DNA from 3 places in the Micromonospora sp. CPCC 206060 genome. Region 1 is predicted to be linked to each of the others. Evidence: riboswitches for the same ligand, from Rfam matches in the RefSeq annotation. Region 1 holds a riboswitch; each other region holds the start of a gene.
What was found. A riboswitch is a leader RNA that binds a small molecule or an ion and turns the genes downstream of it on or off. The one in region 1 is predicted to bind S-adenosylmethionine.
Positions count from the first base shown of each region.

Region 2: linked by a shared signal. The riboswitch ahead of thrC (threonine synthase) and the one ahead of V6U90_RS08620 (ABC transporter substrate-binding protein) in region 1 are both predicted to bind S-adenosylmethionine.
Region 3: linked by a shared signal. The riboswitch ahead of V6U90_RS19185 (aminotransferase class V-fold PLP-dependent enzyme) and the one ahead of V6U90_RS08620 (ABC transporter substrate-binding protein) in region 1 are both predicted to bind S-adenosylmethionine.

Region 1 covers NZ_JBAKHU010000007.1:98,263-108,495, reverse strand. The annotation lists gene V6U90_RS08660 (mandelate racemase/muconate lactonizing enzyme family protein) at 1-614, shown strand, start outside; gene V6U90_RS08655 (L-rhamnose mutarotase) at 677-1,051, opposite strand; gene V6U90_RS08650 (carbohydrate ABC transporter permease) at 1,048-1,881, opposite strand; gene V6U90_RS08645 (carbohydrate ABC transporter permease) at 1,878-2,837, opposite strand; gene V6U90_RS08640 (ABC transporter substrate-binding protein) at 2,897-4,192, opposite strand; gene V6U90_RS08635 (Gfo/Idh/MocA family protein) at 4,208-5,209, opposite strand; gene V6U90_RS08630 (M20 metallopeptidase family protein) at 5,206-6,429, opposite strand; gene V6U90_RS08625 (amidohydrolase family protein) at 6,541-7,413, shown strand; SAM riboswitch class IV at 7,469-7,581, shown strand; gene V6U90_RS08620 (ABC transporter substrate-binding protein) at 7,844-8,698, shown strand; gene V6U90_RS08615 (amino acid ABC transporter permease) at 8,740-9,519, shown strand; gene V6U90_RS08610 (amino acid ABC transporter ATP-binding protein) at 9,522-10,233, shown strand, end outside.
Region 2 covers NZ_JBAKHU010000030.1:38,021-48,253, reverse strand. The annotation lists gene V6U90_RS19270 (AAA family ATPase) at 1-961, opposite strand, end outside; gene V6U90_RS19265 (hypothetical protein) at 987-1,457, opposite strand; gene V6U90_RS19260 (alpha/beta fold hydrolase) at 1,621-4,479, shown strand; gene V6U90_RS19255 (ABC transporter permease subunit) at 4,479-5,378, shown strand; gene V6U90_RS19250 (DUF4352 domain-containing protein) at 5,579-6,757, shown strand; SAM riboswitch class I at 6,935-7,068, shown strand; gene thrC (threonine synthase) at 7,080-8,369, shown strand; gene V6U90_RS19240 (hypothetical protein) at 8,504-9,037, opposite strand; gene paaN (phenylacetic acid degradation protein PaaN) at 9,149-10,233, shown strand, end outside.
Region 3 covers NZ_JBAKHU010000030.1:15,463-25,695, forward strand. The annotation lists gene sigJ (RNA polymerase sigma factor SigJ) at 1-921, shown strand, start outside; gene V6U90_RS19155 (DUF402 domain-containing protein) at 961-1,467, opposite strand; gene V6U90_RS19160 (ATP-dependent DNA helicase) at 1,533-3,803, shown strand; gene V6U90_RS19165 (AI-2E family transporter) at 3,865-5,214, opposite strand; gene V6U90_RS19170 (GroES family chaperonin) at 5,305-5,643, shown strand; gene V6U90_RS19175 (hypothetical protein) at 5,830-6,018, shown strand; gene V6U90_RS19180 (PrsW family intramembrane metalloprotease) at 6,111-7,829, opposite strand; SAM riboswitch class IV at 7,896-8,017, shown strand; gene V6U90_RS19185 (aminotransferase class V-fold PLP-dependent enzyme) at 8,065-9,366, shown strand; gene V6U90_RS19190 (FUSC family protein) at 9,463-10,233, opposite strand, start outside.

The sequences.
Region 1 (10,233 bases):
TCGGACCGGACGTGGACCTGCTCCTCGAACTGCACCGCAAGCTCACCCCGTTGCAGGCCGAGGCGGTCGTACCCGCCCTGGCCCGGCACCTGCCGCTGCTGGTCGAGGACCCGATCCAGATCGACAGTGTCAGCAGCCAGTCCGAGATCGTCCGCCGGGCGCTCGGCGTACCGATGGCCAACGGGGAACGCCTGCACACCATCTGGGAATTCAAGGAACTGCTGGCCCAGGGCGGCGCCCAGTACGTCCGCCCCGACCTGGGGCTGGCCGGCGGCATCAGTCACGCCCGCAAGATCGCTGCACTGGCCGAGGCGTACCACGCCGCCGTGGTCAGCCACAACTGTCTCGGCCCGCTGCTGACCATGGCGGCGGTGCACCTGGACACGGCCATCCCCAACTTCGTGGTGCAGGAGTACTCCCCGCTGGACGACCAGCTCGCCGACGGGCCGGCGCGGGCCTGCGTGCGACGGGAGGGCGGCTTCCTGCCGGTACCCGAGGAACCCGGCCTGGGAGTCACTCTGGACCTCACCGACGCCCGGCCCCTGGACCTGACCGGGCGTCCGCTGACCCGCATTCCGCTGCGCGCGGACGGTTCGGTCGCCTACGCGGTCTAGGCCGGCAGCCCGGTGGCCCGGCGGGTGTTCCCGCCGGGCCACCGTCGTATCGGCCGGCACGGTCAGTCCCCGGGCGGCCGGCCGGGGTGGTGGAAGACCGGGTACGCCCACAGTGGTTCGCCGTCGGCGTCGGCGATCTCGGCGAACAGGTGGGTCAGCGACCGGGTCCAGCGGGCCTGCACGGCTGAGCCGCCGGTGACCCGGCGGGCGTGCGGGTAGCCGGCGCGGGTGCGCAGCACGCAGATCAGCAGCAGACCGTGCCGGTAGATGTGGTAGTCGTAGATCCCCGCCTCGTCGAGCAACGCCGACATCTCGGGCCAGATCGCGGCGTGCCGCCGCTCGTACTCCTCCTCGGCGCCGGGGTGCAGCCGGTACAGGTGACACAGCTGCACCCCGGGCCCGGCCGCGCCGGGGTCGGTATCCGTCCGCGCGCTCACTTGCCGGAACCGGCCAGCGCACCGGAGACGAGCTGGCGCTGGAACACCAGGTAGATGATCAGCACCGGCAGCAGGGCGACGATCAGGCCGGCGCTGACCAGCGGCACCGACACGTCGTACTGGCCGCTGAGCAGGGAGACCCCGACCATCAGCGTCTTGCTGTCCGAACCGCCCATGATGACCAGGGGCAGCAGCAGGTCGTTCCACATCCAGACGAAGTTGAAGATGGCCAGCGCCGCCAGTGCCGGGGAGGCGATCGGGACCAGCAGTCGGAACAGGATGGTGAAGTGGCCCGCGCCGTCGACCCGGGCCGCCTCGATCAGCTCGTCCGGCACCTGCTGGAAGTAGCCAGCCAGCTGGTAGGTGCCCAGCGGCAGGCCGAACGCCGCGTACGCCAGGATCAGCCCCTGGTACTCCCCGGACATGCCCAGGTCCAGCACCGTCTGGTACAGCGGGTAGATGATCGCCTGGCTGGGAATGGTCAGCGTGACGATGATCAGCAGGAAGACCAGTTTGCCGCCACGGAACCGCAGCTTGGTCACCGCGTAGGCGACCAGCAGCGCGGCCAGCACCGACAGCACCAGCCCGCCCACGGTGGTGATCAGGGAGTTCAGCAGCAGGCGGGGCATGTTCATCCGGCGGAACGCCTCAAGGTAGTTGTCCAGGGTGACCCCACCGGGCAGGCCCAGCGGGTCCTGCGCGAAGCCCGCCTGCGTCTTCAGCGAGCTGACCACGGTGAACAGCAACGGGTAGACCGCCGCGACCGCGACGACGACCAGCGCGAAGGTCAACAGGTAACGCCCGAGCTGGGCGGTGGCACGCTGGTTCATCGCGGCTTCCGGGTCCCCTCTGTGAACATGTGCCGCACGCTGAAGATCGACAGCACGGCGACGAAGACGAACAGGGCGATGCCGATGGCCGAGCCGTACCCCCGGTCCAGGAACTGGAAGGTGGTCAGGAAGACCAGGTACTCGGGCAGCATGGTGGCGTCCCCCGGGCCGCCCTGCGTCAGCGCGTAGATCAGCGGGAACAGCCAGATCAGTACGCCCGAGGCGCACAGCACGCTCCAGTAGGCGACGGTCGGCCGCAGCATCGGCACGACCACCGAGAACAGCCGCCGCCAGAAGCCCGCCCCGTCGAGGTAGGCCGCCTCCAGGGTCTCCTCGGGGATGGTGGCCAGACCCGCGAGGTAGGTCATCACGCCCAGGCCGAAGAAGCTCCACAGGGCGACCGCCACGAGCGAGAACAGGGCGGTGTACCGGCCGTTGAGCCACTCGATCGCCAGCGGTTCCAGCCCGACCGTGCGCAGCAGGGCGTTGATCGGCCCGTCCGGGGCGAGGATCTGCCGGAACATGATGCCGACGACGATCGGCGCGACGGTGTACGGGATGAAGTAGACGGCCCGGAAGAACTTCCAGCCGGGGGCACGCTGGTGGATGAGCACGGCCAGCACCAGGGGCAGCACCACCCAGACCGGCAGGGTCGCCACCACCAGCAGTGCGTTACGGAAACTGGCGAGCACCACCGGGTCGTCGAGCATCCGGACGTAGTTGTCCGCGCCGGCGAACGTGCTGCCGCCGAACCCGCTGGACGATTCGAGGCTGGTGGCCACGCCCCGGCCCAGCGGTACCAGCTTGAACGCTACGGCCAGGGCGAGCGCCGGCAGCACCAGCGCGGCACCCAGCCACCACTCCCGGCTCCGCCCGGGCCGGGACGGACGGCGTACGGGCTCAGGTGGGCGGTCCGCGACCACCGGCTCCGGTACCGGCGTGGTGGAGATCGTCATCGGGGGGTCCTCTCCAGGGGCTGGCCGGGTGGGGCGGCGGACCGCCCCACCCGGTGCGACTACTTGTTCTGCTTCTTCGTCGGGCTGCGCTCCAGCGCCTGCTGCATCTGGTCGGCCCACTTGTCGACGGTGAGCTGGCCGAGGGTCACCTGCTGCCAGCCACGGGCCAGGGCGTCGGCCTCCGGACCGGAGAGCATCACCCCGGCGTGCAGGGTCGGCTCCGCCACCAACTGCTGGATCTTCTGGAAGGCCGGCGAGGAGGGCAGCAGCGCCTTGTCGACGTTCTTGTTCAGCGGCTGGCCCTTGGCGTGCTTGACCCACAGCTCACCGTTCTCCTTGCCGGCGAGCCAGCTGATGAAGGTCAGGCCGGCGTCCTTCTTCTCGCTCCACTGGGTCACCCCGTAGACCGCGCCCTCGATGCCGGAGAACTTCTGCGCCAGCGGAGCACCCGGGTTGGCCGCCGGCCAGCGGGTCACGCCGAGCTTGTCGTCGCCGAGGGCCTTGCCGAACGCCTCCCAGTTCACCGCGTCGGAGATGATCGTCCCGGCGAAGGCGGCGTCGCCGCGCTGGAAGATGTCCGCGCCGTCGGGCAGCATGGTGATCGACGGGGCGTTCTTGTTCGCCCAGCCCTTGGTGGTGATCTCGGCCAGCTTCTCCAGCACCGCCACCAGCTTCGGGTCCTTCCAGGACAGCGTGCCCGCCAGCAGGCCCCGGATGTCGTCCTCGCTGAGGTAGCTGCGGGCGATCTCGGGGAAGTCCCAGTAGGCCGGGAAGGTGCCGGACAGGCCCAGGGCCAGACAGGTCTTGCCGGTCTTGCCGACCGCGTCGCAGGCCGCGCCGAACTCCTCCCAGGTCGTCGGGGGCCGCTCCGGGTCCAGCCCGGCGGCGGTCAGCACGGCCTTGTTGTAGTAGAGGACGTTGCCCTGGTAGGAGAAGGGCACGCCGTAGCAGGGCTTGCTGGTGTCGAACCCTTCGCAGGCGCCGCTGTAGGTGACCAGGTCCTTGTTGATCTCCGCTGCCCGCTCGCCCAACGGCACGTACGCGCTGCGCCGGTCGAACAGCTCCAGCCCGGCGTTGTTCGCCATCACGTCCGGACCGGACTGGGAGGTGATGTACGGGCCCTGCACCTCGGGGTACTTGTCGAACGGCACGGACTGCAGGTCCAGCTTGATGTCCGGGTGGCTGCCCTCGAAGCTGGTCTTGACCTGCTTCCAGTACTCGGCGCCACCCGGCTCCCAGGTCAGCACCTTCAGGGTGACCGGGCCGCCTGCGTCGTCGTCACCTCCGCACCCGGTCAGCAGCGCGGCGGCGGCCACACCGGCGGCGAAGAGGCCGGCCAATCTACGTCGGTTCATCGGCAGAAGCTCCTGTCAGCAAGGGGGATCGGGGATTCGGCGTACGGCACCGTCGGCGGTGGCGCTGTCGGCCATGGCGGCGGCGACCCGGACCACGTGCAGTCCGTCGGCGAGCGGGACGACCGGGGACGACTCGGTGCCGTCCACCATGCGGAGGAAGTGCCGGAGTTCGGCGGCGAGCGCGCCACCGCCGTCCGGCGGGGAGAGCAGCCAGTCCGGTGCCTCGGTCCGCTCGGCCTGGACGAGCAGGGTGGGGTACCCGAGGTCGACGTGGCCGACACCGTCGGTGCCGTACACCTCGACCAGGTCCGAGGTGTGGTTGGGGGTGTGTTCGGGCAGGAGGTAGCTGTTGCGGATCGACGACACGACATCGTTGGCGTGCCGAAGCTCCGCCCACACCAGGACCGGTGTCACCGATCCCGGTCGGGTCCGGGCCGCCGCGCGTACCTCGACCACGGGCGACTGCGCGTACCACAGCGCCAGGTCGATGTCGTGCACCGCGGTCAGCAGGGCGGGATGTTCGTCGGGGAAGAGCCGGGTCAGGGTCCGGGGGCGGTCCCGTCGTGAGGAGACCGCCAGCACCTGCCCCAGGTGGCCGTCCCGGACCGCGTCGTACAACGCCCGGTGGGCGGGGCTGTGCCGCAGGATGTGCCCCGGGTGGCAGAGCACCCCGTGCGCCTCGGCGGCGGCGACGATGGCGGTGGCGTCGGCGACCGTCGCGGCCAGCGGTTTCTCCACCAGGACGGGGATCCCGGCGGTGATCAGCGCGACGGCGACCGCGCGGTGCGCGGGGCCGGGTACGCACACCGAGGCGGCGTCCGGCGGGGCCGTCGCGAGCAGGTCGGCGACGGTGTCGAAGGTGCGCGGGACGTCGTACCGGGCGGCGACCCGGTCCCGGGTGTCCCTGTCGGGGTCGACCAGCGCGTCCACCCGGATCCCCAGGGACCGGTACGCCGCGACGTGCCGGACGCCGAATGCGCCGGTCCCGATCACCGCCACCCGTGGTCCGGTGCTCATGCGTCCACCGCCCCGGCACGTACCGGCCGGGCGGCCACGTCGTGCCCGGGGTCGGCCGTCAGCGCGCCGTCGAGCACGGCCCGGGTGAGCCGCTCCAGGGCGACCACCCCGGCGGGGAGGCACCGTTCGTCGACGTCGAACTCGCCGGAGTGCAGCGAGGCACCGCCCCGTTCCCCGACGACGCCCAGCTTGACGTAGAGGCTCGGCCCGAGCGCACCGAGCAGGGCGAAGTCGTCCGTGGTCAGGGGTGGTACCGGCAGGTCGACGACCTTGACCAGTCCGGGTAGTTCGGCGTGTGCGAGGGCGACCAGTTCGGGGGAGTTGTGCACTGCGGGCATCTCGTTGGCCCAGGTGAAACGTACGCCGAGGTCGAGGGCGGCGGCCTGCTGGCGGATGACGCGTTCGATCACCGTCTTGAGTCGCTCCCGGACGGTGGGGTCGAGGGTGCGCAGCGTGCCCGTCGCCTCCGCGTGGTCGGCGACCTGGCTCTGGCTGGCCCCGCCGGAGATGGTGCCGATGTTGAAGGCGACCAGTTCGTGGGGGTTGCGGGCGCGGGCGACGGCGGCGTGCAGGGTGGTGACGATGGCGGTCAGGCCGAGGATGGCATCGCGGCCCAACGCCGGGGTCGCGGCGTGCGCGGCCCGTCCGAGCACCTCGACCCGGAACGCGTCCTTCGCGGCCATCGCCGCGCTCCGGTCGATACCCAGGGCGCCGGCCGGCAGGTCGGGCCAGCAGTGCAGGCCGAGCACCGCGTCGAACCGGCGGTCGCGGAGGGCGTCGTCGGCCAGCACCGCAGCGGCACCGGAGTCGGCGCCGAACGGGATCTCCTCGGCCGGCTGGAACAGCACGGTCACCGAGCCCCGGGCCGGTGGGTCGGCGGCGATCCGGGCGGCGACGCCGTAGGCGACGGTCATGTGCACGTCGTGCCCGCAGGCATGGCAGACGCCCGGAATGCGGGACGCGTACGGCTCCTGCTTGGCATCCTGGACGGGATAGGCGTCCATATCGGCCCGAAGAAGGACAGCGGGCCCCGGAGCAGCTCCATCGATCTCCAGGAGCAGCCCGGTGCCGGCAATTCCGGTCCGGATCCGCCCGAGCGGACCCAACAGCCCGGCGAGGACGGCCGCCGTCTGGTTCTCGGTGAACCGCAGCTCGGGGTGTTGATGGAGCTGGCGTCGCAGCCGCACCAGCTCGTCAACGTCGTCGCCTGCCAGCGTCACGCGGTTCACCCCTCGTTCGCGCCGTGTAATCCGGACCTAATTGAGACAAGAACCTAAATCAGGGGTCCCGCCACGTCAATGGCCAGGGCAGATTTGGGTTAGGGTCCGACCATGCGACGCGCTGACGCCCACCTGCACCTGTTCGCCGCCGGCTACCCCGGCAGGTACGGCCGCTCCCCCGCCGGCGGCGACGAACTCGCCGTCTACCAGGGGATACGTCGCGCGCACGGGATCAGCCGGGCGCTGGTGATCGGCTACGAGGGCGAGGCACAGTTCGCAGGGAACAACGACCACGTCGCCCGTCTCGCCGCAGCACACGACTGGATCGCGCCCGTCGCCTACGTCCCACCAGGTGGACCGGAAGGGGGAACCGGAACCTTCTGGTCGGCCGGCTTCGTCGGCATCGCCGCGTACCTGCCGGACCCGGCGGCGGCCGACCGCTTCGCCGGCTGGGTGACCCGTGAGGCGACCGCACTGAACCGGGTCGCGGCCCTGATCAGCCTCAACGCCACCCCTGCGGCGACCGCGCACCTCGGGCCGGCCCTGACCGCGCTGGACGGGTGCACAGTGCTGTTCAGCCACCTCGGGTTGCCCGGCGCGCAACCCGTCGTGCCCACCCGGGAGGCCGCCGCCGGGATCCTCACGCCGCTGACCAACCTGGCCGGACTGCCCCACGTCGGGGTCAAGATCTCCGGGCTGTACGCGGTCAGCGAGCCCTCCGACGACTTCCCGCACCACGCGGCCCGACCGTTCGTGGATCTCCTGCTCGCCCGGTTCGGCGCACGGCGCCTGTACTGGGGGTCCGACTTCGCACCCGCCCTCGACCACGTGTCGTTCGCGCAGACCCTGCACCCGGTCGGCCTCGACGGACTCGCCGACGACGAACGCGACGACATCCTCGGCGGCAACCTCCTGCGTGCCCTGGACCGGCACACCGCCGCAGGGTGGCGACGCCCGACGGCGCCGCCGGGAAGGGCCGGGTGAGGGTGGTCATAACGGCTGGACGACGCACCGGGACAGGCTGCTAGCCTCGTCGGCAGGTCATGAGCGCCAGCGTCAAGCCCCGGCTCGCTGGCCGGCAACCCTCGTCCACGTAGGGGTGCCCCGGGTGAAGACCAGGCACCGGAGCAGCCTCCGGTGCAAGCGTGGCCTGGTTTCCCAGGTCATCACCGACCGAGGAGAACCATGCCTTCCCGTAGCTGCGCCCCACCGGCCCGCCCCGCGATCCCGCCGGCCCTGACCCGGCGCCGCCACGTCGACATGATGCGGATCTGCAGCGCCGTGTGTCGCCCCGGCAACGCCGGCTAGCCGCGGCCACTCCCCTTCCAGGAACCACCCCAGCGGTACGCCCACCGGGCGCACCGTCGGCGACGCACGCCCGTGCCCGCCACCCGAACCTCTCCCGGAGACACCTGTGCGATTCCTTCCTGCCCTGACCCGGGCCGCCGCCCTCGGCGTCGCCACCATCCTCGGCGTCGCCACCCTCACCGCCTGCGCCGACGACACCTCCCGCCCGGCCGACAACCCGTACGGCCTGCTCCAGCCGGGCGTGCTGCGCGCCGGCACACTGACCGACGCGCCACCGAACGTCTACCTCAAGAACGGCACGTTCACCGGCTTCGACAACGACCTGCTCACCGCAGTCGCCGCGAAGGCCGGCCTGAAGGTGGAGTTCGTGGGCACCGACTTCTCCGCCCTGCTCTCCCAGGTCAACAACCGCAAGTTCGACGTCGGCAGCTCCTCGATCACCATCACCGAGGCACGCAAGAAGACCGTCGACTTCGGCAACGGCTACGACTTCGGCTACTTCGGCCTCGACGTACCCGCCGGCTCGCCGATCACCAGCTTCGACCAGCTCGCCGGCAAGCGGGTCGTGGTCGTGCAGGGCACCGTCCAGGACGACTACGCCACCGGCAAGGGCCTCGACCCGGTCCGGGTACCCGACTACAACGGCGCGATCAACCAGCTCAAGGCCGGTACCGCCGACGCCTGGATCGCCCCGGCCGAGATCGGCGAGAAGTCCGCTGCGGAGAGCAGCGGCAAGATCACCGTGGCGGCGAAGCAGCTCAGCCCGGCCCCGACGGCGTACGCCTTCGCCAAGGGCAACGACAAGCTACGTGAGGCGCTCAACAAGGCTCTCGACGAGGTGATCGCCGACGGCACCTGGAGCCGCCTGCAGGCCCAGTACTACCCGGGACGTCCCATCCCGGCCGACTTCAGGCCCGGCAGCGGCACGGTACCGGTGCCGGCCGCGCCGGCCTCCTCCTGAGTACGGACGACGAGCGAGCGGGGCGGTAGGAGAGAGCACTGATGGATCCGTTGAGCACCCTGTGGGAGACCTTCTTCGACTGGGACTCCATGCGCGCGGCGCTGCCCGAGATGCTGACCGTCGGGTTGCCGAACACGCTGATCCTGGCGGTCTCCGCCGCCCTGCTCGGCTCGGTGCTGGGCATGCTGCTGGCCATCGCCGGCATCTCGCGTACCCGGTGGTTGCGCTGGCCGGCCCGGGTCTACACGGACGTGTTCCGGGGCCTGCCGGCGGCCGCGACCATCCTGCTGATCGGCGTCGGCCTGGCACCGCTGGGCATGCAGGTCTGGGGGCCCAACCCGTACCCCCTGGGCATCCTGGCGCTGTCGCTGATCGCCGCCGCCTACATCGGTGAGATCTTCCGCTCCGGCATCCAGTCGGTGGAGGCCGCCCAGTTGGAGGGCGCCCGGGCGCTCGGCTTCTCCTGGGGCGAGGCGATGCGCCTGGTGATCATCCCGCAGGGCATCCGCCGGGTGCTGCCGGCCTGGGTGAACCAGCTGATCGCCCTGATCAAGGACTCCAGCCTGGTCTACTTCCTCGGCCTGGTGGCCAGCCAGCGGGAACTGTTCCGGATCGGCCAGGACTACGCGGCGACCACCGGCAACGAGTCCGCCCTGCTGCTGGCCGGACTGTTCTACCTGACCCTGACCGTGCCGCTGACCCACGTCGTCAACTGGATCGACCGGCGGCTGCGGCACGGCCGTCCGGCCACCGCGCCGGTCGGGGACTCCGACGACCTGGACCCGGTACTGCCCGACCCGAGGGGAGGAACCCCACGTTGACCATCGACACGAGGACCCCGGTCAGCCTCAGCGTCCGCGACGTGCACCTGTCCTTCGGGGCGAACCGGGTGCTGCGCGGCGTGGACCTGGACGTGGCACGCGGAGCGACCGCCTGCGTGATCGGCCCGTCCGGGTCGGGCAAGTCGACCCTGCTACGCACCATCAACCGGCTCATCGAGCCGGACCGCGGCGACGTACTGCTCGACGGGCGCAGCGTGCTGCGCGACGACCCGGACGCCCTGCGGCAGCGGGTCGGCATGGTCTTCCAGCAGTTCAACCTCTTCCCGCACATGAGCGTCCTGCGCAACATCACGCTCGCGCTGCGGCGGCTCCGCAAGCTCGGCGAGGACGAGGCCGTGGCCGTCGCCCGGACCCACCTTGAGCTGGTGGGGCTGTCCGCGAAGGCCGACGCCCGGCCGGCGCACCTGTCCGGCGGCCAGCAGCAGCGGGTCGCGATCGCCCGCGCACTGGCCCTGCAACCCCAGGTGATGCTCTTCGACGAGGCGACCTCGGCGCTCGACCCCGAACTGGTCAAGGGGGTCCTGAAGCTGATGGCGGAGTTGTCCGCCGGGGGCATGACGATGGTGGTGGTCACCCACGAGATGGGCTTCGCCCGGGAGGTGGCCGACACCGTCGCCTTCATGGACCACGGCGTGGTGATCGAGGTCGGCGCACCCGGGGCGATCTTCGAACAGGCCCGGCACCCCCGGCTGC
Region 2 (10,233 bases), on a different contig from region 1:
CGCGCAGTCGCCGGGCCGCCGCGTCGTTGGTCAGCGCGGCCAACTCGGGCGCCCAGACCGCCTCGACCCGGGCCTGGACCGCAGCGGCGACCGCGCGGACCAGGGCGGCCTTGCCGGACCCGGCCGGCCCGGTGACCAGTACGCCGAGCGCGACGGCGGTGCCGAGCCGGTCCAGCACCTCCCGGTGGTGGAAGCCCAGGTCGAGCAGCTCGGTCAGCTCCCGTGCCTGGGCACGCAGGCCGGGCAGTTCGTCCACGCTCGGCGCCTCCGGTCCGTTGGCCGCGTCCGGTCCGGTGGCTGCGTCCGGTCCGCTGGCCGCCGTGCCGGCCCGCGCCGCCGGTGCGGACCGGTCTGCGCCGGCATCCGTGTCGCCCCGGGTGGCCGCCCCGTGCTCCCAGCCGACCACGGTGTCCATGGTGACCAGGGCCCCACCGGCCGGGTCGGCGTCGACCACGGTGAGCAGGGCGCTCGTCCAGGCGTACCCGACGGTGTTGGCCAGGCTGCGCCGGGCCGCTGCGACCAGCGAACGGACCGCCGCGTCGGGGAGCACGTCCTGCGGCAGCAGGGAGACGTCGTCCCCGGTGGTGACCATCTTGCCGAGCAGGGCCAGGCGCAGCATCTCCGGCGACACGGCGGCGACGATCTCCACCGGCCCGGTCAGCGTGACCCGCCGGGCGCCGGCCACCGCGAGCGGGGCGATCCCGATCTGCGCCCCGTCACGTACCCCCAGGTTGCCCAGGAGCAGGTCGTCGGCGTAGAGCAGGGCGGTGCTGGCCCCGGCGTCGGCCCGGGCGGCGATCCCGGCGGTGACTCGCCGCCCGGTCAGCCGGACCGGGTCACCGGGGCGCAGACCGAGCGCGGTGAGCACCTCGGGGTGCAGCCGGACGATGCCCCGCCGTCCGTCGAGTGCCGCCGGCCGGAGAGTCGCCGTGAGCGTGAGCGTCAGATCGGATTCCGCCACCGGGCGAGAGTAACCGGCACGGGCGTCAGGACGGGTCGCCGCTGCGGCGCAGGTTCTCCAGCAGCGTCGGGTTGCGCCGGAGCAGTTCGGCCAGCCGCGCCTCCGGGTCGTCGCTGAGCCCGTCGGTGTCGACGGACCCGGCCGGGAACGGGGTGACCGGCAGCGGCCAGGCGGGTGGGGGGCTGCCGGCCGGCTCGTCGACCCGGGTGACCGGGCCGCGCTGCGGCTGTTCCGCCGACGTGCCGGCGGTCACCGTCACCGTCCCGTCCGACCAGGCGATCCGCAGGTGTCGGGCCGCGCCGCCGTGCGCGACGTCGAGGTGGACCGACAGTCCCGGGTGGGCCGCCACCACCCGCCGGACCGCCTCGGTCACCTCCGCCACCGGGTCCCCGCCCGGTGGTGCGGCGTTCTGGCCCTCACCCGACGCCGACCGGCGCCGCAGCAACTCCTCCCGGCGGGCCATCCGGGCCAGCGCCTCGTCCAGCTCACCCCTCACGACACACCTCATCTCCCGACGGTCCAGCCGGTACCGGTGCCAACTGGCAGGGGTTACATGATTACCGATGCCCGAGGGAACCTGGCAGGGGTACATGATTCACCGTGCCAGGGGAACGGTGATCTCAGGCAACCCACAGCTTCCGGGTCGTACGGTTGATCTCATGCCTTCCCCCCTGCCGGCGCGGTTGCGCCGTGCCCTGACCCGGCGCCGGGTCGTCGCCGCCACCGCGGTGACCGCGCTACTCGCCGGCGCGGTCGTCTGGGCGGTCTGGCCCGACCAGCAGAACTTCCGCACCGAGTCGCGCGTGCTCACCGTGCTGTCCGGCCCGGCGGGGGCCGAGCCGGTGGCCCTGGACACCACGTTCTACCTGCCCGACGGGGCGTCCGCCGGCCGGAAGGTACCGGCGGTGCTGCTGGCGCACGGCTTCGGCGGGTCGAAGGAGTCGGTCCGCGCCGACGCCGAGGACCTGGCCGGGCTGGGTTACGCGGTGCTGGCGTACACGGCCCGTGGCTTCGGCCGCAGCGGTGGTCAGATCCACCTGGACGACCCGGACCACGAGGTGCGGGACGCGCAGCGGCTGCTGGACTGGCTCGCCGCCCGGCCGGAGGTGCGCACCGACGCCGCCGGTGACCCCCGGGTCGGGGTGGTCGGCGGCTCGTACGGCGGCGCGCTGGCCCTGCTGCTGGCCGCCCAGGACCAGCGGGTCGACGCGATCGTCCCGATGATCACCTGGCACGACCTGGCCGGTGCCCTGCTACCCGAGTCGAGCGGGAGGTCCCCGGTCGACGGGGTGTTCAAGAAGGGCTGGGCCGGCATCTTCTTCGGCAACGGCGGCAGTGCCGGCAGCGGTCCGGCCGGCCTGGCCGGGGCGACCGGCAACGAGGAGGGCGCCCCGGTTTCGGCGGGACCGCCGAGCCCGGCACCCGGTGCGGGGCCGGGCACCGGACCGGATGGCGGCCCGGCTTTCGCCGCCGACCCGTCCTGCGGCCGGTTCGCCCCCGACGTCTGCGCCGCGTACCTACGGATCGCCACCACCGGCCGGGCCGACCCGGAGGCCGTCGCCCGGCTGGGCCGGTCCAGCCCGGCCGGCGTACTGGGCCGGATCAAGGCACCCACCCTGCTGGTGCAGGGCACCGCGGACACCCTCTTCCCGCTCGCCGAGGCGGATGCCAACGCCCGGGGCATCGCCGCGAACGGCACCCCGGTCCGGGTCGCCTGGTACACGGGCGGGCATGACGGCGGGAAGGGTCCGCGTACCGACTCGGACCGGCTGAAGTTTCTCACCGCGCAGTGGCTCGACCACTACGTCCGGGGCGAGGGCGACGTGCCGGAACGGAGTTTCACCTGGTCCCGGACGACCGGGTTCGACGCCCTGGACCGGGGCCTGGTGGCCACCGGCTACCGCGTCGCGGACTACCCCGGCACCGGCGGCACCGCCCGCCGTTCCGTCGAGGTGACCGGCCCGGTCCAGTCGATCGCGAACCCGCCGAACGGGAACCCCGCCGCGATCTCCTCGGTACCGTTCGCCGGGGCGCTCTCGTCCTTCCTCTCCGGTGTCGCCGGGGACCTGCCCGGCCAGCACGCCCGCTTCGAGTCCGCGCCGCTACCGGAGGCGGTGGACGTGGTCGGCTCGCCGACCGTCCGGATCCGGGCGGCGTCCCCGACCGGTGCGGCGGTGCTGTTCGTCAAGCTCTACGACGTCAACCCGGAGGGCGCGGCGACCCTGCCCGACGGGCTGGTCGCCCCGGTCCGGCTGACCGGGCTGCCGGCCGACGTCGCCACCGCCCAGCCGGTCACGGTGACCCTGCCGGCGATCGTCCGGCGGATCGAGGCCGGGCACCGGCTGCGGATCGTGGTGGCCACCTCCGACCAGGGGTACGCCACCCCGGCCGAGCCGACCGTCTACACCGTCGCCCCGGGCGGCGGGCCGGTCACCCTGCCCACCGTCGACGGCGAGCCGATCGCCACCTCGGCGGCGGTCTGGCGCTGGGTGCTGGTCGGGTTGCTCGCCGCCATCATGGTCGGGCTCGTCGTGGTCGTCGCCGTGGTCCGCCGCCGGCACCGCCGCCACGACACCTCGGTGCATCCGCAGTACGCCGGCATCCCGCTCGCGGTCCGTAACCTCCGTAAGGAGTACGCCGACGGCTTCGTCGCGGTCTCCAACGTCGACTTCGAGGTGTACCCGGGACAGGTGGTCGGTCTGCTCGGCCCGAACGGTGCCGGTAAGACCACCACCCTGCGGGTGCTGATGGGGCTGACCCAGCCCACCGCCGGGGAGATCTACGTCTTCGGGCACCGGCTGGTGCCGGGCTCCCCGGTGCTCTCCCGGATCGGTGCCCTGGTCGAGGGGCCGGGCTTCCTGCCGCACCTGTCCGGTCTGGAGAACCTGAAGGCGTACTGGCGGGCCACCGGCCGGCCGGAGGCGGACGCGCACTTCGAGCAGGCGCTGGAGATCGCCGGGCTGGGTGCCTCGGTGCACCGCCGGACAAGGAACTACAGCCACGGCATGCGGCAGCGGCTGGCCATCGCGCAGGCCATGCTCGGCCTGCCCGAACTACTGGTGCTCGACGAACCGACCGACGGGCTCGACCCGCCGCAGATCGCCGAGATGCGCCGGGTCCTCCAGCGGTACGCCACCGACGGGCGGGCGGTGCTGGTCTCCAGTCACCTGCTGGCCGAGGTGGAGCAGACCTGCACCCACGCGGTGGTGGTCAACAAGGGCCGGATCGTGGCCTCCGGCCCGGTCGAGGAGATCGTCGGCGAGTCGCCGAGCGTGCTGTTCGACGTCAGCGACCCGCAGGCGGCCCGGGCCGTGCTGGACCGGTTGACCGGCGTACGGGTGCTGCCCGACGGCGACGGTGGGCTGGTGGTGGACACCAACGGCACCGCCCGCAGTGAGGTGGTGGCCGAACTGGTCCGGGCCGGTGTCGGGGTCGACCGGGTGGTGCCCCGGCGTCGCCTGGAGGACGCGTTCCTCGCCCTGGTCGGGGAGAACTCTCGCGGAAGTGGGGACCGTTGATGTCCGGTTCGTTGCAGTCGGCCGAGCGGCCCGGTGGGGCCAGCGCCGCCGGGGCCGCGTCGGGTTACCGCCCGTCGGCGACCCTGCCGTTCCTCGCCGAGTTCCGCCGGCAGGCGTCCCGGCGCCGTACCCAGCTCGCGCTGGGTTTCATGGTCCTGCTCCCGTTGATCATTCTGATCTCGTTCCAGTTCGACACCGGAGACGACGACGACAACGGTGGGGGCGAGTTCGCCAGCCTGATCGACCTGGCCACCTCCGGCGGGCTCAACTTCACCCTCTTCTCGATCTTCGTCTCCGCGTCGTTCCTGCTGGTCGTGGTGGTGGCCCTGTTCTGCGGGGACACCGTGGCCAGTGAGGCGAGCTGGGGGAGCCTGCGTTACCTGCTGGCCGTGCCGGTACCCCGGGCCCGGCTACTGGCGGTCAAGCTGCTGGTCGCGCTGACCTACTCGGCGCTGGCCCTGCTGTTGCTGGCCGGTACCGCCCTGCTCGCCGGGACGCTGCGCTACGGCTGGTCGCCGCTGCGCAGCACGGTGGCGGCGCAGATCCCGGCCGGGGAGGGGCTGCTGCGGCTGCTCGCGGTGCTCGGCTACCTGGCGGTCGTACTCCTGGTGGTGGCCGGGCTGGCGTTCCTGCTCTCGGTGACCACGGACGCCGCGCTCGGCGCGGTCGGCGGTGCGGTCCTGCTCTGGATCCTGTCCAGCATCCTGGACCAGATCACCGCGCTCGGGGCGCTGCGTGCCTTCCTGCCGACCCACTACGCCAACGCCTGGCTGGGGCTGCTCTCCACCCCGGTGCAGACCGACGGCGTGGTCCGGGGCTGCATCTCGGCTATCTGCTACGCGACCCTCTTCTGGGGGCTGGCGTTCTGGCGGTTCACCCGCAAGGACGTGACCAGCTGACCCGGTGGCCGGCATTCGGCGTTTTTGACATCGCGCGTTACGCCAGCGCCGCCGATCCGGCCGGCCCGCCCCGGTCCGGGGTTCCTCCCCGCGATCCGCTCCGTTCGTAGAGTCATCCCGGCGACAAGGGTGAGGCGTGGGTGGACAGGGTCTGACATCGTTTGCCCGGTTGCCAGATTGCCTGAGCAAGGAGTCACCCCTTGAGTTACGAGCCGCCGCCATCCTCACCGGACCCGGCTGGCCAGTCACCGCAGTACGAGCCGCCGGCCCCGGCCGGCAGCGGCGCGTCCGCCCCGTCGCCCGGGTACGGCCCACCGGTCGACCCGTACGTCCCGCCGAGCGACCCGTACAACACCCCGCCACCCACGGCGGTGTGGAACCCGCAGCCGGGCGGCGGTGACCCGTACACACCGCCGGGCGGCTACGGTCCGCCGTCCGGTGACCCGTACGCCCCGCCGGGTGGCAGCTACGCCCCGCCGTCCGGTGACCCGTACGCCCCGCCCGGTGGCGGCTACGCCCCGCCGCCACCGGCCGCGCCCTACGGCCCGACCTCCGGTGCGCCGTACCCGCCGCCCGGTCCGTCCTCGGGCGCGCCGTACACCCCGTCGTCGGGCGCGCCGTACGCGCCGTCCTCCGGAGCGCCGTACACCCCGTCGTCGGGCGCGCCGTATGCGCCGTCCTCCGGCGGGTTCGTCCCGCCACCACCGGCCGGGCCGGCTTACGGTCCGGGGGTCGGGATGCCGATGATGCCGGTCGCTCCGCCGAAGAAGAGCAACACGCTGGTGATCGTCCTGGCCGTGGTCGGGGTGCTGCTCGTGCTCTGCTGCGGCGGCGGCATCGTCGCGCTGGTCGCGGCCGGCGACGAGACCGAGGACCCCGGCATCTCCTACTCGCCGCCGGCCCAGCCCGGGTTGCCGACCACCGCCCCGACCCGGGGCACCGACACCTCGCCACCCACGACCGACGACGAGACCGAGAACATGGCGATCGGGGACACCCTGATCCTCACCAGCACCGACGGGGACGAGCTGCGGGTGACCGTGCAGAAGGTGACCACCCGGAAGACCGGCTGCCGGTCGTACGCCCCGGAGCCGGACAACGGCACCTACCTGGTGGCCGACGTGACGGTCGAGGTGGTGAAGGGCGAGGGGTCCATCAACCCGCTCTACTTCAACTTCGTGGACTCCTCCGGCACCGAGGAGAACGGTATCGGCGGCATCTTCGCCGGCTGCGGCACCGCGCTGTCCAGCGGCATCGACCTGGCTGCCGGTACGAAGCGCAGCGGTACCGTGGTCTTCGACGTGAAGTCGGCCAAGGGGCAGATCGTCTACACGGAACTGCTCGGCGGCAACGCCCGGGGCTCCTGGAAGGTCGGTTGATCCGACCTTCCTGAACGGTCGGTCGATCCGACCGCTGGCGACAGGATCGGGATGCCCCGGGCAACCGGGGCGCCCGATCCTGCTGCATTCCGCCGGCTGATGCGGGGCAGCTCACAACCTGGGACACAGCTCCCGCTGGCTGGCCGGACGCCCGTAGACTCCACGGCACAACTGAATACCTCATCCAGAGGGGCTGAGGGATACGGCCCGACGACGCCCCGGCAACCACCCCGCACGCTCGATGACGAGCGGCGCGAGGCAGGTGCCAAATCCGTCCCCGCCGCACGGTGCGATGCGGGGAAAGATGAGAGGACCCCTCGACATGACGTCGACCGTCGACGCGATCCCCGCCCAGCCCACCGCCACCGGCCCGGCCCGTGCCCTGGTCTGTCGTGCCTGTGGCGCCCGGTACCCGCTCGCCGCGCAGCACGCCTGCTACGAGTGTTTCGGCCCGCTGGAGGTCGACTACGACAGCGCCGCTCTGGCGAAGGTCACCCGGGCCGAGATCGAGGCCGGTCCGCAGAGCATCTGGCGGTACGCCGGCCTGCTGCCGGCCGGTCAGGACCCGGCCACCCGGGTGACCCTGGACCCGGGGCTGACCCCACTGGTCGCCGCGCCGTGGCTCGCTGCCGAACTCGGCATCCGGGCGCCGCTCTGGGTCAAGGACGACAGCGCCAACCCGACCCACTCGTTCAAGGACCGGGTGGTCTCGGTGGCCCTCACCGCCGCCCGGGGGCTCGGTTTCACCCGCTTCGCCTGCGCCTCCACCGGCAACCTGGCCAACTCGGTCGCTGCCCACGCCGCCCGGGCCGGGGTGCCGTCGATCGTCTTCATCCCCGGTGACCTGGAGCAGGGCAAGGTGGTCACCACCGCCGTGTACGGCGGGGAACTGGTCGCCATCGACGGCTCGTACGACGACGTGAACCGGCTCTGCGGCGAACTGGTGGAGACCGACGAGTTCGAGGACACCGCGTTCGTCAACGTCAACGTGCGCCCGTACTACGCGGAGGGGTCCAAGACCCTCGGGTACGAGGTGGCCGAGCAGCTCGGCTGGCGGATCCCCGAGCAGGTGGTCATCCCGATGGCCAGCGGTGAGCTGCTCACCAAGATCGACAAGGCGTTCAGCGAGCTGGTGGAGATCGGCCTGGTCGAGGCGCCGGCCAACGGCTGGAAGGTGTTCGGCGCCCAGTCGGCCGGCTGCAAGCCGATCGCCACCGCGCTGCACGGCGGCACGGACACCATCACCCCGGTCAAGCCGACCGGCATCGCGAAGTCGCTCAACATCGGCGACCCGGCCGCCGGGCTGTACGCCCTGGAGGCGGTGCGTCGTACCGGCGGCTGGATGGATTACGCCGACGACGACGAGATCCGCGACGCGATCCGGCTGCTGGCGCGTACGACGGGGGTCTTCGCCGAGACCGCCGGCGGGGTGACCGTCGCGGTGCTGCGCAAGCTGGTTGCCGCCGGGAAGCTCGACCCGGACGCCGAGACGGTCGTGTTCAACACCGGCGAGGGTCTGAAGACCCTGGACGCGGTGGCCACCCAGGTCGGGCCCACCCACCGGATCAAGCCCTCGCTGCGCGCCGCCCGGGATGCGGGCCTGCTCGGCTGAGCATCGTTTCGTCACGTCGGGTAGCTGAAAGATTGCCACAGGTGGCGAAAAATCGCCCGGTAAGGACTTGACGTCAGTTACCCGACGACGCAAGATGCTCGGTGCGGGGGGTCGTTTCGCCGTAGACCTTGGTTCTAACGACCCAGCGCCGGAGGCGCTGTGCGATCGTCCCCCCGACCAAATTCCCTCTCGTCCGCCCCGGTCGTTGTGGTCCGCGATCGTCGGTTGACCACCCGGCGCAGCCGGGTCGCCCACGGTCGCAGTCGCGCGTTGGTCGGGTAGCCACCGGCGGCCAGCCCGGCCCGGCACTCGAAGACGTTGCGGCACCCGTAGGTGCCGGTCAGCGCGTACGACCAGGCACAGGCCAGCCAGTAGGCCGGCCAGAACAGCGGGCCGAGCAGCGCGTACTGCCCGATGTGCCGGATCTCGTGGCCGAGCAGATCGGCCCGGTCCGGGTGCAGCAGCCAGCCCGCCGGCCGGCGGCTGAGGATCACCGAGCCCACGGTCAGGCAGTCCTGTCCCGGCCACGGCAGCCGGTACCCACCGGCGACCAGCACCCCGCCCGGCAGCCGACGCCGGTCGGTGGCCCGCGCCAGGCGGGCGAGCGCGAGCCCGACCAGGGTGGTGCCGTTGAGCCAGGTGGCGGTGCTGCGCAGCGACGGTCGCATACCTCCAGCGTGCGACGACTTGGCCGGGCCGGCCACCCGGGCGCCGCCGCTGCCTCGGCCCGGCCCGGCGGCTCTTACCCCCGGCCCGGCGGCTGCGGCATGATGACGGGCATGACGGAGACCCCGCATCCCCTGTACGCCAAGCACGCCGACACCCTCGCCCGGGCGCTGACCGCGATCACGGAGCGGGGGTACTGGTCCGCCTATCCCGAGTCACCCAGCCCCCGGGTGTACGGCGAGACCGCCGCGAGCGAGGGCGAGGCCGCATTCCGGGCGTACCTCGGCACCGACTTCCCCCTCGACCAGCCCGGCGGCGACGACCGGGTGTCCACCGAGGCCAGCCCGTTCGGCATCGACCTGGCCGTGCGGTACCCGCACGCCGACGCCGACACCCTGGTGGCCGCCGCGAGCGCCGCCCTGCCCGCCTGGCGGGACGCCGGCCCGCAGACCCGGCTCGGGGTGTGCCTGGAGATCCTCGCCCGGCTGCACGCGCACGTCTTCGAGCTGGCCAACGCGGTGCACGCCACCAGCGGGCAGGCCTTCGTGATGGCGTTCCAGGCCGGCGGGGCGCACGCCCTCGACCGGGCGCTGGAGGCGCTCGCGTACGCGTACGCGGAGATGACCCGGCACCCGGGGACGGCCGAGTGGGAGAAGCCGGCCGGCAAGGGCGAGCCGCTGCGGATGACCAAGACGTTCCACGTGGTACCGCGCGGCGTGGCCCTCGTCATCGGCTGCAACACCTTCCCGACCTGGAATTCGTACCCGGGGCTGTTCGCCTCGCTGGCCACCGGTAACCCGGTCGTCGTCAAACCGCACCCGCGTGCGGTGCTGCCGCTCGCCATCACCGTGAGGTACGCCCGCGAGGTGCTCGCCGAGGCCGGCTTCGACCCCAACCTGGTGCTGCTCGCCGCCGAGGCGCCCGGCGAGAAGCTCGCCTCCGACCTGGCCCTGCACCGGGCCGTGAAGATCGTCGACTTCACCGGGTCCACCGAGTACGGCGACTGGCTGGAGGCGCACGCCCGGCAGGCGTCGGTCTACACCGAGAAGGCCGGGGTCAACACGATCATCGTGGACTCCACCGACGACTTCACCGGGATGTGCCGCAACATCGGCTTCTCCCTGGTCCTCTACAGCGGCCAGATGTGCACCACCCCGCAGAACATCCTGATCCCGTCGGCCGGTATCGCCACCGACCA
Region 3 (10,233 bases), on a different contig from region 1:
GGCCATCTGACGGCGGTCGCCTACCGGATGCTCGGCAGTCGCAGCGAGGCCGAGGACGCCGTACAGGAGACCTGGCTGCGGTACGCGAACGCGTTCGCCGATCCGGCGTACCGGGCCGAGATCCGGGAACTGCGCGCCTGGTTGACCACCACCACCGCGCGGATCTGCCTGGACGTGCTGCGGTCGGCGCGGGTACGACGGGAGACGTACCCGGGTCAGTGGCTGCCCGAACCGGTCGTCAGCCGGCTGCTGGCCGGGGCGGGCACGCCGGACGGTTTCGCACCCGACCCGGCGGAGCGGGTCGCCCAGACCGACGAGGTCGGGCTGGCGCTGCTGGTGGTGCTGGAGCAGCTGACCCCGGAGCAGCGGGTCGCCTTCGTGCTGCACGACGTCTTCGCCACCCCGTTCGCGGAGATCGCCTCCGTGCTCGGTACCACCCCGGCCGCCGCCCGCCAGCTCGCGTCCCGGGCCCGCCGGACGGTGAGTGACCCGGGAGCGCCCCGGCACACCGCCGATCCGGCGGAGCAGCGGCGGGTGATCGAGGCGTTCCGGCGCGCCGCCGAGAACGGGGACCTGGCCGGCCTGTTGGCGGTGCTCGCCCCGGGGGTGGTCCTGGTGGGCGACAGCGGGGGGCACTTCCCGTCGGCCCGGCGTCCGGTGCTCGGCGCGGACCGGGTGGCCCGGTTCTGGATCGGGGTGACCCGGCCTTCCCCGCGTACCGGCCGGGACGAGCGGTGGTACCGCCCGGTGCTGGTCAACGGGAGTGTCGGGCTGCTGGCCGAGACGGTCCACCGGGACGGCCGGCTGTGGCGCAGCGTTGTGGCGTTCACCATCGACGGAGGCCGGATCACCCACGTCTACCAGCAGTCCAATCCGGACAAGCTGAGCGGGGTGGCCCGGCTGGCCGACCTGGACCGCTGAGCGTCGGACCAGCACCGCCGGCCACCGTCGCCGGCCGGCTCAGACCACCAGGGCCAGCCATTTCCGGTACGCGGTGGCGAACGGCTCACTGCCGTCACCCAGCACGGCGAACAGCCACCGGGCCGCAGCCTCGGCCTCGGCCACCAGCTCGTCCGGGTATCCGAAGCGGACCCGGTGCTCGGCGAACTCGTCCTCGTCGCGCAACTCGACGGCACCGGTGGCCCGCCGCCGCACCACGTCGAGGTCGAGATCGATCAGGTGCACCGTGTCATCGCCCTCCCAGCGGGCCTGGCTGGCGATGTCGCAGTAGACCTCGCTGGTCCTCGGCGGCGGGTTGAACATCCCGGTCCACCAGCCCTGGTGGGGTACGAGCAGCACGAACGGGATCTTCTCCACCGAGGGGCGACCGTGGTAGATGGACTTGGTGCCGGCCGGCACGCCGAGCCAGACACCCAGGTCGTCCTCGGCCAGCCGACGGGCCGGGTAGTCGCGGTGGGGGGTGCCGTCGTACTTGCGGTAGATCACCCGCACCACATCGCTCGACATGCACCGCAGACTATCCGATACCACCCAGTCGGCGCCCCCGCGAATAGACCGGGCGCCGTCGATCGATTCCGAAGAGTGACCTCCGGTCGGGGTGGCGTGCGAACCACGGTGTCAGCGGCGCCGGGTACCGTCCAACGGTGACCGCGCCCCGCACCACCCTTGGTTTCCCGAAGTCCGTCCAGGCCGGGCGACGGCGCTCGGGCAACCGGCCCACCGGCGTCGAACTGCTGACCGCAGCGGTGGAGACGGTGCCGGGCGGGGCCACCCGCCCCGGTCAGCAGCAGATGACGGTCGCCATCGCCGAGAGCATCGCCTCTGGTGAGCACCTGCTGGTGCAGGCCGGTACGGGTACCGGCAAGTCGCTGGCCTATCTGGCTCCCGCGCTGACCGTGGACGGCCCGGTCGTGGTCTCCACGGCGACCCTCGCCCTCCAGTCCCAGCTGGTCGAACACGACCTGCCCCGGCTCGCCGACGCGGTGGAGCCGTTGCTGAAGCGGCGGCCCGCCTTCGCGGTGCTCAAGGGCCGGCACCACTATCTCTGCCTGGCCCGGCTGGACAGCTCGACCGAGGAGGAACCGGGGGACACCCTCTTCGACACCCCCGGCGGCGGCAACAGCGGCGGTGGGGGCCTGCGCTGGCTGGGTGAGACGGGCCGGCTGGGCAAGCAGATCCAGCGGGTACGCGACTGGGCCATGGAGACCGAGACCGGCGACCGGGACGAGCTGGATCCGGGCGTGGACGACCAGGTGTGGCGGACGGTGTCGATGCCGGCCCGGGAGTGTGTCGGTGCCGGGCGCTGCCCGTTCGGGGCGGAGTGTTTCGCGGAGGCGTCCCGGGCCCGCGCCCGGGAGGCGGACATCGTGGTCACCAACCACAGCCTGCTCGCCGTCGACATGCTCGCCGGCCGGCAGATCGTTCCGCCGCACAAGCTGCTCATCGTCGACGAGGCGCACGAGCTGGTCGACCGGGTCTCCTCGGCGGCGCAGGCCGAACTGGTGCCCGAGCTGATCGACCGGGCGGCCCGACGGGCGCGACCGCTGCTGAAGCCGGAGACCGCCGAGGCGCTGGTCGAGGCGGCCGACGCGCTGTCGGTGGGGCTGACCGAGACACCCGCCGGCCGGATCACCGCCGGGCTGCCGGCCGCCCTGGCCGAGGCGTGCACGCTGCTGGACGCGGCGACCCGGGCGGCGTTGGAGGCGATCGGCGACGTGAAGGCCGACGACCCCGACCCGGTCCGCAAGCAGCAGGCGAAGGCGGTGCTGGACGAGTTGTCGAAGACCGCGCAGCGGCTGCTGGAGGAGGCCGACCACGACGTGGCGTGGGTGGAGAAGCCGGAGGGCGCCGGTTCCGGACGGCGGGCGCTGGTCGTCGCGCCGCTCTCCGTCGCGGGTACGCTCGCCACCCACCTGTACGACGAGCGCACCGTGGTCGCCACCTCGGCCACGCTGACCCTGGGGGGACGGTTCGACACGGTGGCCCGGGCCCTGGGGCTGGCCACCACGGAGTCCACCCCCTCTCCGGCCGCGCAGGCGCAGGCCGCGTCGACCCGAGCCGCGTCGACCCGGGCCGGGGCGGCCGGCGGGACGGCGGCACAGGACGGCGGCACGGCGGTCCGGGGGGACGGGGCTGCGGAGGGGCGGGGCGGTGATCCGGGTGACGAGGGGCCGGGGTGGAGTTCGCTCGACGTGGGCTCCCCGTTCGACTACGCCCGGCAGGGCATCCTCTACGTCGCCGCGCACCTGCCCCGGCCCAGCGTCTCCGGGCTGCCCGAGGCGGCCGGTGAGGAGCTGCTCGCCCTGGTGACCGCGCTCGGTGGTCGTACCCTCGGACTCTTCTCCTCGCGTCGGGCCGCGCAGCAGGCCGCGGAGCTGCTGCGGGCGCGCACCGACCTGCCGGTGCTGCTCCAGGGTGAGGAGGCGCTGCCGCTGCTGGTCCGGCGGTTCAAGCAGGAGCGGTCGAGCTGCCTGTTCGGGGTGATGTCGCTCTGGCAGGGGGTGGACGTGCCGGGCGACTCGTGCCAGCTCGTGGTGATCGACCGGTTGCCCTTCCCCCGGCCGGACGAGCCGCTGGCGGCGGCGCGGGCCGCCGCAGTGGACGCCGGTGGTGGTTCGGGCTTCGCGGCGGTCAGCGTCCCGATCGCCGCGGTACGCCTCGCCCAGGGGGTGGGCCGGCTGATCCGGGCGACCGGCGACCGGGGGGTGGTGGCGGTGCTGGACTCCCGACTGGAGACGGCCCGGGGGTACGGCCCTTTCCTGCGCCGCTCGTTGCCGCCGTTCTGGTACACCACGCGCCCCGAGGTGGCCCGGGGCGCGTTGGAGCGGCTGGGCCGCAGCTGAGGGTGCTTCCGTGCCCGGCCGCGCAGCCGTCGGGCGGGCACGGACGGCCCGATGGGCCGGGTCAGGGTGTGCTGGAGGCGACAACCACCGCGTCCGGCGGCACCTCGGGTACCCGCCGGTGGTTGAGCCGACGGATCGCGGTGTTGAGTACGGCGATCAGCGGTACCGAGATGAGGGCACCGACGATGCCGGCGAGCACCACCCCGGCGGCGATGCCGACGATCACCGCGAGCGGGTGGATGGCGACCGCCCGGCCCATGATGAGCGGTTGCAGGATGTGCCCCTCGACCTGCTGGACCCCGATCACCGCGCCGAGGATGATCAGCGCGGTCACCGGGCCGCTGTCGACCAGGGCGACCAGCACGGCCACGGTGCCGGAGAGGGTGGCGCCGACGATCGGGATAAACGCACCGAGGAAGACCAGGGCGGCGAGCGGGAAGGCGAACGGCACCTTGAAGATCATCAGGAAGATGCCGATGCCGACCGCATCGATGAAGGCGACCAGCACGGTGGCCCGGACGTAGGCGACCAACGTGGACCAGGCCGCCTGGCCGGCGTCGTCGACCCGCCAGCGGGCGGCCAGCGGGAGCAGCCGGACCAGAAACCGCCAGATCTTGGACCCGTCCCGCAGGAAGAAGAAGGTGGCGAAGAGCACCAGCAGGGTACCGGTGAGTGCCTCGGCGAGGGTGGCGGCGGTGGAGATGGCCCCGCTGGTCAGTGACTGGGTGTTCTCATCGATCCACTTCTGCCCCTGGTCGATGTAGTCGCTGAGCTGGCCGTCGGAGAGGTGCAGCGGACCGGTCTTGAGCCAGTTCTGGATCTGCCGGACGCCTTCGGTGGCATTCTTGCTCAGCTCCGGTACCCCGTTGACGAACTCGTTGACCACCAGGGTGAGCGTCCCGACCACGGCGCCCAGGCCACCGACCAGGACCACCGCGGTGGCCGCCGACCGGGGGAACCGGGCCCGCAGCAGCCAGCCCACCGCCGGGGCGAGCAGCGCGGAGAGGAGCAGCGCGATGGACAACGGGATGATCACGATCTGGATCCGGCCGATGATCCTGATCAGCGCCCAGCCGAGTACGCCGATCACGATCAGCCGCCACGACCAGGCGGCGGCGATCCGCAGCCCGTGCGGCACGTCCGCGTCGTCCTGGCTGGAGGTGGAGGGGTGCTGCGGCACCTGCGGGGCGGGCAGCCCGGCGACCGGCACGTCGGATTGCGCCGGCGGGCCGGGCGACGAGGGACTCGCCACCCCACCGTCCGCCTTGGTGTCGCTGGGGACTGACGCCCGGCTCGACTCGTACGCGCGACGGATCCGCGCGCGAATCTGCTCGAAGCGGCTCAAAAGCACCTCCCGGCTGGCTACAGGCTCCACCACCGTAACGGGCAAACTCCAGCCCAGACCTCCGATGGCGACCCTGATTCGGCCCCCACATTGCCCCGGCCCGGTACCGCGCAACCACCGCGACACCGGTGCCGCCGGACACGGTAGCGTTCCAGCGTGACTGCGGACCCCAATCTCGAAGCCGGCCTGCCGATCCGTCTGCTGCACGACCGCGTCCTGGTCCGGATGGAGGGTGCCGACGGCGAGCGGCGGTCCACCGCCGGCATCGTCATCCCGGCCACCGCCTCGATGGGCAAGCGACTGGCCTGGGCGACCGCCGTCGGGGTCGGGCCGAACGTCCGGGCCATCGTCTCCGGCGACCGGGTCCTCTTCGACCCCGACGACCGCTCCGAGGTCGAGCTGCACGGGCGCGGGTACGTGCTGCTGCGGGAGCGGGACGTGCACGCGGTCGCCGCCGAGCGGGTCGAGCCGGACTCCACCGGCCTCTACCTCTGAGTCCCGGACCGGACGCCGGCGTTCCGCCCGATTCCGGCACATCCGGCAGATTCTCGCCCTTTTCGGCACTCCGCCCCGTTTGCCAGGCCGTTCCCGGGGAAGCCACGCGTTCGATCGCTGGTCCGCCCCGGGCCTGACGGGCTGCTGCGCCCCGGCCCGGGCCGCCCGGTGGCACCAGGACGGCAAGTGCCCGCAGCGGAGGAAGAGATGCCGGTATTCGTGAAGAAAGTGTTCGCCTGGCTCGGAGTCGCCTTCCTGATCTTCTTCGTGGCGTTCCGACCCGATGGCGCCGCCGCCATGTGCCAGTCGATCGGCGTCGGCCTGATGGCCATCTTCCAGGGCTTCGGCGACTTCCTCACCGGCGTGACCGCCTGACCCGGGGGGACCCCGTCACCCACTGCGGCTATCCGGGACGGGCACCGGCCGGCGGTACCGGCCGGGACGGCGTCGACGGCAACCGCCCGGGGTCACCCCCGCCAGGGGCCGGGCGGCGGGGCGGCACCCCACGGCGGCTGCCCGTGACCGGGATACGGCGCCGCGCCGTACGGACCCGGGGGCGGGTACGAGCCCGGGGGCGGGTACGAGCCCGGGGGCGGGTACGAAACGGGTGGCCCCACCGGTCGGGGCGGGGCGAGCACCACCGGGATCGGTACGACCGGCTCGTCCGGCGGGTCCACCGAACGGCGTGACCCGTCCGGGAAGGTCAGTTGGTACCGCTGACCGTCCCAGATCCCGATTGGCGTCTGCGGATCCCGTCCCACGAAGAACGACCGGTACGCCGAGATCGAGCCGAGCAGTTCCCGTTCCTCCCGGAGCGCCCGGTCCCGGTCCGCCGGGCGGTCGTCCAGGCCCCGCCGCATACCGTCCCGGAGCAGCGCCAACCGGGTCGCCGCGAACTGGTAGCCCCGCATCGCCTTCAGCCCCGCGTCGCCACCGACCCGCCGGGCCCACTGCCGGGCCGCGTGCCGCCGGCCCAGGCTGCCCAGGGCTGCCACCTCCGGCGGGGTCAGCCAGCCGGCCCGGACGTAGTCGGGGAGCACCCGCTCGGTGAGCCGCCCCTCCCAGCCCCGTAGCCAGACCGCGAGACCGACCAGCGCGAAGAAGATCGGCGTCATCACGCCGATGTAGCCGTAGAGCGAGATCAACGCCTGCCCGGTGGCCACGGTGAGCGACGGCAGCAGGTTCCAGGTGCCGTGCAGCATCATCGCCAGCAGCAGACCGGCCAGCGGGGCGAGTACCCGGACCCGACGGTCGGCGGTCCGGGCGGCGATCCCGAGCCCGATCCCGGTCATCGCGGTGAACATCGGGTGGGCCATCCCGAAGAGCAGGATCCGGACGATGAAGATGGCGATCAGGTTCTGCGCCCCGGTGGCCGGCCCGTACTGCTCGACACCGCTGGCGTAGCCGTGCCCGCCCAGGTAGAGGATGTTCTCCACCATGGCGAACCCGACCGCGGAGAGGCCACAGTAGACCAGTCCGTCGGTGATCCCGGACCACTCCCGGCGGCGGAAGAGGAAGAGCAGGACCGGGCCGAGGGCCTTGGTCAGTTCCTCGATGAACGGGGCGACCAGCACCGCGACCAGCGCGTCGGGCAGCCCCCACTCCTGGAACCGGTCGGCGAAGAAGCCGTTGACGTTGATCGAGGCGGCGGTCGAGACGAACGCCCCCCAGGCGAAACAGAAGATCAGGTACTTCAGCGGCTCCGGTTCGTACCGGTCGAGCCAGAGGAAACAGGCGATCAGCACGGGTACCGGCAGGATCGCCGCCACCAGGCCGACCAGCAACGCCTCGGCACCCAGACTCTGCCCGAGCGTGAACAGCATGAAGACCGCGCTGCCGGCGATCAGCAGGATCACCCCGGCCAGTACCAGGTACCGCAGCCAGCCGGCCCGCCGGCCGGGCATCGCCGTGGCCGGTCCCCCGGCCGGAGGCGGGGTGGCCGGTCCCCCGGCCGGAGGCGGGGTGGCCGGTCCCCCGGCCGGAGGCGGGGTGGCCGGTCCCCCGGCCGGAGGCGGGGTGGCCGGTCCCCCGGCCGGAGGCGGGGTGGCCGGTCCCCCGGCCGGAGGCGGGGTGGCCGGTCCCCCGGCCGGAGGCGGGGCGGGCGGCAACGGCGGGTACGCGGCTCCGCCGGGCGGAACGGGCGGCGACGGGGAGGAGAGGGCTCCGCCGGGCGGGGTGTCGGCCATGCGGCCAGCGTATCCATCCTCGGCCCACTGGTCCGGGCGCATTCCCACCGGATATGCTCCAACCCAGGTCACGAGCGCCAGCGTCAAGCCCCGGCTTGCTGGCCGGCAACCCTCGTCGAGGTTCGCGGTGGGGTGCCCCGGGTGATGACCGGGCCCAGCCCGATCCGTGTGCTGGGCAAGCGCGGACCCTGTCCCCTGTGCCGAGCCGGGGTCCGGTGGACCCTGGAGGAACGGCATGACCCTGTTGGCAGCCCCGCCCGTCCCGTCCCGCTCCCGCCCGGCGGCTGCGCCGTCGCCCACCGCCGTGCCCGGCACGACCGGGCCGCTCGACGTGCTCGGGGTACCGGGTCAGATCAATTTCGACTACGCGGCCAGCGCGCCCTGTCTGCGGGCCGCCGCCGACGCGGTGACCGACCTGCTGCCCTGGTACGCCAGCGTGCACCGGGGTGCCGGAGCGCTCTCGGCGCACTGCACCCTCGCCTACGAGCGGGCCCGGCAGACCATCGGCGACTTCTTCGGTGCCCGTACCGACGACCACGTGATCGTCACCCGGAACACCACCGACGCACTCAACCTGCTGGCCCGGGCCCTGCCCACCGGCATTACGGTGGTCACCTTCGCCGGGGAGCACCACGCGAACCTGCTGCCCTGGCCGGCCGGTACGGTCCGGCTGCCGGCGCCCGACTCCCCCGCCGCCGCGGTGCGAGCCCTGGACGCGGCCCTGCGGGAACTGCGACGCGGCCCGGACGGCGGTGTCCAGGACGGGCCGGTCCTGGTCGCGGTCACCGGCGCCAGCAACGTCACCGGCGAGTGCTGGCCGATCGCCCGGCTGGCCCGGCAGGCGCACCGGCACGGCGCCCGGATCGTGGTGGACGCCGCCCAGCTCGCCCCGCACGTGCCGGTCGACCTGGCCGCGCTCGACGTGGACTACCTGGCCGTCTCCGGGCACAAGCTGTACGCCCCGTTCGGCGCCGGGGTACTGATCGGACGCGCCGACTGGCTGGACGCGGCGCCGCCGTACCTGGCCGGTGGGGGTGCCACCGGGCACGTCGGCGACGCCACCCACGACGTACGGTGGGCGACCGGCCCGGCCCGACACGAGGCGGGTACCCCGAACCTGCTCGGTGCGGTCGCGCTGGCTGCGGTCTGTACCGCCCTGGTGGAGGCGGACCGGCCCGCGCTGCACGCCCGGGAGCAGGCACTGCTGGCCCGACTGCGGACCGGTCTGGCCGCGCTGCCGGACGTGGTGGAGCTGCACACCTTCGGCGTCGACGCCGACCGGGTGGGCATCGTCTCGTTCGTGGTGGCCGGGCGGGACTCCGCCGAGATCGCGGCGGAACTGGCCCGGGAGCACCAGATCGGGGTACGCGACGGGCTCTTCTGCGCCCACCCGCTGACCCGGCGGCTGCTCGCCGAGGCGGCGGCGCGTACCGGTCGACAGGACCTGCCACCGACGGCCCTGCGGGTCAGTCTCGGCCTCGGTAGCACGGCCGCCCAGGTGGACCGGCTGCTCGGGGCACTCGCCACGATCGGCTGATCCGTCGCCACGACCGCCGTCGGCTGACGGTCCACGGTCCCGCCGTCGGCTGACGGTCCACGGTCCCGCCGTCGGCTGACGGCACACGGTCCGCCGTCAGCCGGCCGGCTGGTCGTCGGGGGCACGCCCCTGCTCGCCGGGCGGGCGCGGCGTGTCGCCGAACGCCTGCCGGACCAGCCGGTTGGCCTCGTCCTGGTCCAGACCGCTCGCCTTGATCAGGTCACTGGCGGTGGTCCGGATCTGCGCGATCACCACACTGCCGGAGAAGCCGACCCCCTCCCGATAGGCCCGGCCGGCATGACACACCGCCCGCATGGTCCACTCCCGGGCGTCGTCGGGGTCCTTACCGACCGCGAACTCGTGCCGCAGGACCCGGACCGACTCGGCCAGGCTCCGTACCGCCTCGGACATCGCCTCCGGGATCGGCTCCTCGTCCTCGATCAGGGTCACCGCCCGCCGGATCAGGGTGCCGCTGTTCCGCATCGCCCGGTCGACCGGTTCGGCCGCCTCCGCGTAGTGGGTCAACGCCTCGCGCCGGTGCCACCGGGCCGGGGAGATGGTGGTGGTCTCCTTGGCCCCCTCGATCGCCTCGGAGAACGCCTCCAGCTCCGGCTGGTTGCGCCGCAACCGGTCCAGGGCCCGCTGGCAGCGGGCCGGATCCCGGGCGACCAGCGCCTCCGCCGCCTCGGTGAGCTGGTCGGCGAGCAGGTCCAGCGCCGGGCGGGCCGCCCGGTTGATCACCCGGAGCGGGTTCAGCGGCAGCAGCAGCGCCGTCACCAGCAGGGCGACACCGCCGCCGACGAACGCGTCAACGAACCGGGGGAATTCGAGATCCGCCACCGACGGGCTCAGCGTGACGATCAGTAC